Regions from separate parts of the Jeotgalicoccus saudimassiliensis genome, predicted to be linked through region 1. Evidence: riboswitches for the same ligand, from Rfam matches in the RefSeq annotation. Region 1 holds a riboswitch; each other region holds the start of a gene.

Region 1 (2,207 bases):
AATTCAAATGACTATAGTTAATAATTACACTATATAAAACCTATTTCAATGAAAAATTACCATGAATATTACAAACACGTTACAAAGCGAAAGAATTTGCCCGATAACCTTGAAATGTTCCGAACATTAAATTATAATGAGAATACATTAAGAAATACATAACAGAACGAACACACACAAGTTAAAGCTATACTCTTCATATCATTAACTAACTCGTTCTTCGATAGTGCCTATGGCCTAGATATCATATTATATTATTTATCTGTTAGGGAGACTTTGATCTCCCTTTTTTGTTGTCTTTTTTTAGATAGTTAATACAGCTGAGAAGGTGAGTATATTATGAACGCCGAACAATTACATAATACTGCTGATAAATTTCTGCTGGAAAATTTCAATCTCAGACTTGAAATACCACTCCGAATATCTAAGCGGATGAAATCAAAATTAGGCGCATTTCAGATTAAAATGCGGGACGGTAAAGTCATTTCACAGGAAATCGTTATGTCCCATACATTTATCGAACATAATGATGAATCAGCTGTTATCGATGTACTGTTTCACGAATGTGTCCACTATGCACTGTATACCAAAAGAAAACCGTACAGAGATTCTGACAGTGAATTTAATGAGACGCTTGACCGTCTCGGTATTTCTAAAACGCGAACTTATCAATATAAAGGAGAGTCTCATTTATACGAATGCAGAACGTGCGGCTATCAATTTACGAAACGTGTTAAAGGTTATAACAAGCGCTATATATGCAGACACTGCCGGGGGAAGTTTATATATAAAGGGGCAGTCAAAACCTGATAAAAACAAATTATTAAAAATTGTTTGACAATTAAATCGTGTTGCTCTAGTATGAAATACAATTAAATAAGAAAATTATCCAGAGAGACGGAGGGATCAGGCCCTGTGAAATCTCAGCAGCAGGCTTTTTAAGTACTGTGCTAATTCCTGCAGGCAGCGGCTTGAAAGATAATCATACAATGCCATTTGTCTATACAGATAAATGGTTTTTTATTTATATACTAGGAGGGACTGCATGAGCATTCAGCTGGACAGCGTTTCAAAAACGTATCATTTAAAAGGTAGAACTGTTGAAGCATTAAAGCCGACATCACTGACGGTTGAAACCGGTGAAATCTTCGGACTGATCGGTTACTCGGGTGCCGGTAAAAGTACACTTGTCAGACTGATTAATTTGCTGGAAAGACCGTCTGAAGGCACAGTGACTGTCGGAAATGACGTTCTGACAGAATTGTCACCGAAAGATCTCCGTATCAGACGCCAGAAAATCGGGATGATTTTCCAGCAGTTTAATTTAATCGAATCAAAAACGGTATATGAAAATATAGAATTTGTTCTTAAAGCCAGTAAATACAATAAAAAAGACGTACCGGCAAGGATTAAAGAACTGCTTGACCTCGTCGGCTTAAATGACAAATCAAATATAAGTGCCGGCAATTTAAGCGGCGGGCAGAAGCAGCGGATCGGCATTGCAAGAGCACTTGCCAACAATCCCGACATACTGCTCTGTGATGAAGCAACGAGTGCGCTCGATCCGGATACGACAAAGAGTATACTGAACCTTCTTAAAAGTATTAACCGGTCGCTCGGAATTACGATGGTTGTCATTACTCACGAAATGGAAGTGATTAAAGAAATCGCGGACCGTGTCGGGGTAATGTCTGCCGGAGAAATTATTGAAACCGGTGAAACTTACAGCGTGTTCAGCCATCCGAAGGAAGAAATTACGAAGGATTTTGTACAGGAAATATATAATTTTGAAGTGCCTGCACAAATTAAGGAAACGCCTGAAAACCAGGTCATCACCATTCAATTTCTGAGTGAGAATGCTGAAGAAAATTATTTAAATCAGCTGTACCGCGACTTTGATTTAAGCATCAGTATTTTAAATGGCCGCATTGAATATATTAAAGAAAAACCGCTCGGTTTTCTCATGTTCCAGGTGTCGGGAGACACTCCGGAAATCGACCGTCTTAAATCACACATCGATAATACACACGGCATAGAAAGGGTGGGTTATATTGGATAACTTAAATCAGCTTTGGCCATTACTTTACCGTGCACTGCTTGAAACGGCACTGATGGTTTCAATTTCAATATTTTTTGCAGTTCTTATCGGTCTGCCGCTTGGCATACTGCTATATATTACGCAGCACCCGCTGCTGTTTAAAATTAAG
Region 2 (2,207 bases), 570 kb from region 1:
GTTTATATTGTTTATTATTCTGCTTCTGCAGGATTGAACTGCAGCTCAAGATTAACTTTAACATCTTTAGAAACCATTACGCCGCCTGTTTCAAGTGCCTGGTTCCAAGTTAATCCGAATTCTTCACGGTTGATTGAGAAGTTTGATTCAAATCCGTAAACATCAACGCCCCACGGGTTTAATGCTTTACCGTTGAATTCTAAAGGAATTGTAATTTCTTTAGTTACATCTTTAATAGTTAAGTTACCAGTGACTTCGTAGCTTGAACCTGAACCTTCAACTTTAGTTGATTCAAATGTAATATCCGAATAGTTTTCCGAATCGAAGAAATCAGCTGATGTTAAATGCGCATCACGATCTGCAACTTTAGTGTTGATTGTCGCTGTGCTTGCTCTTCCCGTTACTTTCGCTGTTGAAAGATCTTCCATATCGTCAACATCGATGTCAATTGTCCAGTCACCGAATGTCCCTTTAACCTTAGTTACCATCATATGTTTTACCGTAAACTCAAGTTCCGAGTGTGCTGTGTCTAATGCAAATTTAGCCATAATTATTTCATCCTCCAAAGTTTGTTTTGTCGTACAATAATTCGCTTTCGAACTATCACATTAATTATATTAATATACTTGGTTACTAAAAGCGAGTAACAAACTTAAATAAATTAATTTTGATACAATTTATTTATTATCATAGTTAAAGAATTACCTCTATCAAATAAATTAAACCTTAATTATCATATAAAATTAATTTGTTGACCTTTAATTATTAAACATGTATCCTTAATCTCAATAATTAAATAATTTCTTATCCAGAGAGGTGAAGGGACTGGCCCGTTGATACCTCAGCAACAGACCGTAAGGTACTGTGCTAATTCCAGGAGCAGTATCTGCTCGAAGATAAGCCGAGGACTTCCCCATCTCTTATCTTTACAGATAATGGATGGGGATTTTTCAATAGGAGGAATTATATGTCTAAACATAAAGGCAGTTTTATATCACTGCTGCCGTTAATTTTATTCGTCTCATTATTTATCGGGACAGGACTGATCGCGGGAGATTTCAATGCAATGCCGATAACAGTCGCGGCGTTAATCGCTTCAGTTTTTGCATTCTTTTTATATTTTAAAGTGCCGTTTAAAGATAAACTCTCAGCATACTTAAAAGGCGCAGCTCAGGAAAATATTATGTTAATCGTAGTCATCTTCCTTCTGTCAGGTGCATTCTCTGGTATTGCCGGTGCAATGGGTGCTGTAGATTCTACAGTGAACATGGGACTGACTCTGCTTCCCGGCAGTCTGTTACTCAGCGGGATTTTTATCATCTGCTGCTTTGTCTCATTATCGATGGGAACAAGTATGGGGACTGTAGTTGCGATTGCTCCGATTGCAATCGGTATTGCAGACCAGACGGATATCGGACTTGCACTGGCACTTGCTACAGTAATCGGCGGTTCAATGTTCGGAGACAATTTATCGTTTATATCTGATACTACAATTGTTGCTACACGCACACAGGGTGTAAAAATGATTGATAAGTTTAAAGTGAACTTCTGGATTGTACTGCCGGGAGCGCTGCTGACAATCATTATTCTCTACCTGCTGTCTGCGGATGTATCTCTTAATGAAACCGGTAGTTATGATTACAGCTTTATAGAAGTACTGCCCTATCTTGCCGTACTGATTATAGCTCTTCTTGGGGTCGATGTAATTATCGTCCTCCTTAGCGGTGCAGTATTTGCCGGGATACTCGGATTGTTTACAGGCGCATTCGATGTTCTGACACTGGTTTCGGCAGCAGGCGAAGGTATTGCCGGGATGCAGGAAATAGCAATTATCACTATCCTGATTGCCGGGATGATTGGACTTGTCAGTCATTACGGAGGAATTACGTATCTGCTTGAAACCATTATGAGCAGAATTAAAACGAAAAAAGGTGCAGAACTTGGTATCGCAAGTCTGGTCAGTGTGACTGATATGTCCACTGCCAACAATACAATATCAATTATTATGACAGGACCGCTGGCGAAGAACATTGCTGAGGAATACGAAGTGGATCCGAGAAAATCTGCAAGTATACTCGATACATTCGCTGCAGGTTTTCAGGGTCTGATACCTTACGGCGGTCAAATGCTTGCCGCTTCGGGACTCGCAGCAGGAATCTCACCAGTTGAGATCATGCCCTACTCAATTTATCCGATACTGTTAATTG
Region 3 (2,207 bases), 850 kb from region 1:
CGGCTCCTCGGTCTAATGAATATAAGAGTAGCGAATATGCTGCCGGCACTGTTATTTGCTGTACTGTTTATAGTCATTCAGTATTACTGGGAAACAATCAGCTTATTCTTTGTACAAATGTTCTAGCTTCAAAGGAGATGCATTGATTATGGAAGAAGAACTGCTTAATATATTTGACGCACAGGGCAATTTAACAGGTACAGCGTCCCGTACCTCCGCTCATCAGCTGGGGCTGTGGCACGAAACGTTTCACTGCTGGTTCGTCAGTAAAGAACGCGGACGGAAATATGTCCATTTCCAGCTTCGCAGTCCGGATAAAAAAGATTTTCCAAATCAGCTGGATATAACCGCGGCCGGCCATTTAAGCTCCGATGAAGACGTTAATGACGGCGTCCGGGAAATTAAAGAAGAACTCGGTATTGAACTGACTCCGGATGATTTAACTTACACCGGTACAGTACGTGACGAAATTATCATCGGTAATTTTATCGACAAAGAATTATGTCATGTGTTTTTATATAACATTCCGGAAAATACCGTACCTGATTACGTGTTTATGGATAATGAAGTATCCGGCGTATTTAAAATTGAGCTGTCTGCATTTGAAGAACTGTGGTCTGAAGAAGCAGACTCAATCACTGTTAACGATATACAGATCAGCAAAACTGATTTTGTACCACATGAAAACAGTTATATAAATGCTGTTATAGCAAGCATTAAGCAGCATACTTAAATAGTCACTTTGAAATTAATTTTAATTTTATGTTGACATTAAATCTGCGCTGCTCTATAGTTAGTTTAAATCAAATATTCAAATAACTTAATTTCTTATCAAGAGAGATGGAGGGACTGGCCCTGTGAAATCTCGGCAACAGACTTAATTGTACTGTGCCAAATCCTGTAGCATTACGCTAAAAGATGAGAAGAGCGACTATACATATCGGCCTCTTCTTATATTTTAAGAAGAGGTTATTTCTTTATTCAAAAGAATGTATAGCTGGTTTTTAAAAAACACCGGTCTTATACTGGTGTATTTTTATTACATTTTTTAATTCATACTATTTAACTATGTTTAAGGAGCGTTTTACATGATTGAGTTTATCGGTGTAGATAAAACGTATCAGGGCAGCGATGCAGAAATTCATGCCCTTGATAATATTAACTTCAAAGTCGATACCGGCGAAATATACGGTGTCGTCGGATACAGCGGAGCAGGTAAAAGCACATTAATACGCTGCGTCAATCAGCTGGAACGCGTCTCCGCAGGACAGGTCATCGTCGATGACAAAGATTTAACTGCGCTGACACCGGCTGAACTGCGTATCACAAAGAAGCGTATCGGAATGATATTCCAGCACTTTAATTTATTAAATTCAAAAACGATTTATACGAATGTCGCAATGCCGCTTATTTTAAATAAAACGCCGAAGAGCGAAATTAAGGAGCGCGTCACGGAGCTGCTTGAGTTCGTCGGTCTGTCGGATAAAGCATCCCAATATCCCGATCAGCTGTCAGGCGGTCAGAAACAACGTGTCGGCATTGCCCGGGCACTTGCGACGAATCCGTCGATTCTTTTGTGCGATGAAGCCACGTCAGCACTCGATCCTGATACAACAGAGTCGATTCTGAAACTTCTAAAGAAGATAAATAAAGAGTACAACATAACAATTCTGCTGATTACTCATGAAATGTCTGTCATCCGCGATATCTGTCATAAAGTAGCTGTAATGGAGAAAGGAAAAATAATTGAACGCGGTTCAGTCTTCGATGTGTTCTCCAGTCCGCAGACAGAAACGGGCAGACGATTCGTCAACACCGTTATGCAGACAGAACTGCCGAATTACGTCCGGGAACTGATTGATGACAGCAGCAGCAGCCAGTTTATTTACAGAATTAACTTTATCAGTCAGCTCGCTGTAAAACCGTATCTGTCTCAAATCAGCAAGCTTTATAATCTCGACGTCAATGTCCTTTTCGGCAATATAACAGAACTGCAGGGTGTGCCTTTCGGCAATTTAATCGTTCAGTTTGACGGTGAGGCTGAGGAACTCAAAAAAGCACTGCTTTATTTAACGGAAAACAATGTTCAGTACAGTGAGGTGAATACATATGCTGGTTAGCTGGAGTACGATATTCGAAGCATTTTTGGAAACTGTCCAGATGGTCAGTATTTCATTTATTTTTTCAGTCCTGCTCGGACTGCCGCT
Region 4 (2,207 bases), 500 kb from region 1:
TCCTCTCTTTCGCAACTGCATGAATTAGCTATTTCTAAGAAGATCTTTCAGTGCATCGACTTTGTCCAGTCTTTCCCATGGCAGGTCGATGTCCGTGCGACCAAAATGTCCATAACTTGCAGTCTGTTTATAAATTGGTCTTCTTAAGTTTAGCATATCTATAATACCATCTGGTGATAAATTAAACAGTTCTCTGATGACTTCTGTAATTTTTGCTTCGTCATATTTCCCTGTTTCAAAAGTATCAACGGCGATAGATACAGGCTGTGATACGCCGATTGCGTACGCCAGCTGAATTTCACATTTTTCTGCGATACCGCTCGCTACGATGTTTTTTGCAATGTAGCGTGCTGCGTATGCTGCAGAACGGTCAACTTTAGTCGGGTCCTTCCCGCTGAATGCACCGCCGCCGTGACGGGCATATCCGCCGTACGTATCAACGATGATTTTACGGCCCGTAAGCCCCGCATCACCCTGCGGTCCGCCGATAACGAAACGGCCGGTAGGATTGATGAAGTATTTAGTTTCTTCATCAAGCAGTTCGGCAGGAACAACTTCCTGTACTACGTATTTCAGAAGATCATCATAAATTTGTGTTGCCGGAATGTTTTCGTGGTGCTGTGTAGAGATAACGATTGTGTCGACTCTCTTCGGTTTGCCGTCTTCTCCGTATTCAACAGTCACCTGTGATTTACCGTCCGGGCGCAGATATGAAATTGTATTGTCTTTTCGCACTTCTGTCAGGCGGCGTGAGATTTTGTGTGCCAGTGAAATCGGCAGCGGCATGAATTCCTTCGTCTCGTTTGTTGCATAACCGAACATTAAGCCCTGGTCACCTGCACCTGTAGAGACACCTTGTGATTCGCGTGTTTCAAATGCATTGTTTACACCGACAGCGATGTCTTCCGACTGCTCATCGATACCTGTTAATACTGACATTGTTTTAAAATCGTAACCGTACTTCGCATCGACATAGCCGATTTCCTTAACTGTTTCTCTGACAGTTTTCGGAATATCCACGTAAGTCTCCGTGCTGATTTCCCCGACGATCATCGCAAGGCCTGTGTTTACTACAGTTTCGCAGGCAACACGCGCGTACGGGTCACCTTCAAGTATTGCATCGAGAATTGCATCCGAAATCTGGTCTGCAATTTTATCCGGGTGTCCCTCTGTGACTGACTCCGATGTAAATAATTTACGTTCTGACATTTATAAAAATCTCCTTTTACAGCTCATTTAGCCATCTCTCAAAAGCAAAAAATAAAACCTTTTTCTCCATATTAAACAGAGAAAAAGGCTCGCCCTTTTCTCTTATCGGTCAGAATTACTCTGCATTCTTTAGCACCTTTCTTGAAAAGGAGGTTGCTCTGGCTTCACAGGGTTTGGATCCCTCCACCACCTCTTGATAAGAGATAACTTATATACATCTTACATTATTGTGAAATTCAAATCAAGATTAACCGGGAGTTTGTGCTGCGGTTTGGAACAGATGGAGATAATTTCTACAATATATAGAGTTTAATTCGTCTAAACTGCGTAATATTTTGTATTAAATAACGGCATTTAGTACCACATAAAATAAATATATTCTTACCATAATTATAAATCACCATAAACATATCTTATGTTAATAATTTGCAAAAATTAAAGCAAAATGTGTGAATGTTGTCCCTTTATCTGTGTAAACCTAAAAACTAATGTGTTATACTAATTTCTAAATAGTTCGTTAATGACAAATATCTTGGAGGCGAATCATGGTTAATCATAAGAGTTTAATCGAAGGTCTTGTTAACAAACCTTCTACACAGAAACAGTTATCAAATGCAGAACTGGTGGAAGCATCAATCCGTCGCGGTGAGGCCGTACTTACAAATACAGGAGCACTTCGCGCACAGACAGGCGAGTACACCGGACGCAGCCCGAAAGACCGTTTCATTGTAAAAGACAGCGTATCCGACAGCAAGATTGACTGGGGCGAAGTCAACCAGCCTATTTCACAGGAAATCTTCGATAACTTATTTGAGAAAGTTACTACATATTTAAATGACAAAGAGGAATTATTTGTCTTTAACGGCTATGCAGGCGCAGACCCGCATACACAGCTTCAGCTGCAGGTTGTCAATGAGTTCAGCTGGCACAACATGTTCGCAAAAACAATGTTCATCCGTCCTGAAACTAAAGAAGAAGCTGCAGGAATCGATCCTGAA

Evidence for each region. A riboswitch is a leader RNA that binds a small molecule or an ion and turns the genes downstream of it on or off. The one in region 1 is predicted to bind S-adenosylmethionine.
Region 2: another riboswitch for S-adenosylmethionine. It lies ahead of RZ44_RS06015 (Na+/H+ antiporter NhaC family protein); the one in region 1 lies ahead of RZ44_RS03245 (methionine ABC transporter ATP-binding protein).
Region 3: another riboswitch for S-adenosylmethionine. It lies ahead of RZ44_RS07595 (methionine ABC transporter ATP-binding protein); the one in region 1 lies ahead of RZ44_RS03245 (methionine ABC transporter ATP-binding protein).
Region 4: another riboswitch for S-adenosylmethionine. It lies ahead of metK (methionine adenosyltransferase); the one in region 1 lies ahead of RZ44_RS03245 (methionine ABC transporter ATP-binding protein).

Annotation. Positions count from the first base shown of each region.
Region 1 is NZ_CCSE01000001.1:680,838-683,044, forward strand. It holds gene RZ44_RS03240 (SprT-like domain-containing protein) at 340-810, shown strand; SAM riboswitch class I at 883-985, shown strand; gene RZ44_RS03245 (methionine ABC transporter ATP-binding protein) at 1,046-2,059, shown strand; gene RZ44_RS03250 (methionine ABC transporter permease) at 2,052-2,207, shown strand, end outside.
Region 2 is NZ_CCSE01000001.1:1,251,903-1,254,109, forward strand. It holds gene RZ44_RS06010 (YceI family protein) at 15-548, opposite strand; SAM riboswitch class I at 802-903, shown strand; gene RZ44_RS06015 (Na+/H+ antiporter NhaC family protein) at 968-2,207, shown strand, end outside.
Region 3 is NZ_CCSE01000001.1:1,529,026-1,531,232, forward strand. It holds gene RZ44_RS07585 (DUF554 domain-containing protein) at 1-126, shown strand, start outside; gene RZ44_RS07590 (NUDIX hydrolase) at 149-733, shown strand; SAM riboswitch class I at 826-925, shown strand; gene RZ44_RS07595 (methionine ABC transporter ATP-binding protein) at 1,089-2,120, shown strand; gene RZ44_RS07600 (methionine ABC transporter permease) at 2,110-2,207, shown strand, end outside.
Region 4 is NZ_CCSE01000001.1:1,176,479-1,178,685, forward strand. It holds gene metK (methionine adenosyltransferase) at 25-1,209, opposite strand; SAM riboswitch class I at 1,309-1,412, opposite strand; gene pckA (phosphoenolpyruvate carboxykinase (ATP)) at 1,755-2,207, shown strand, end outside.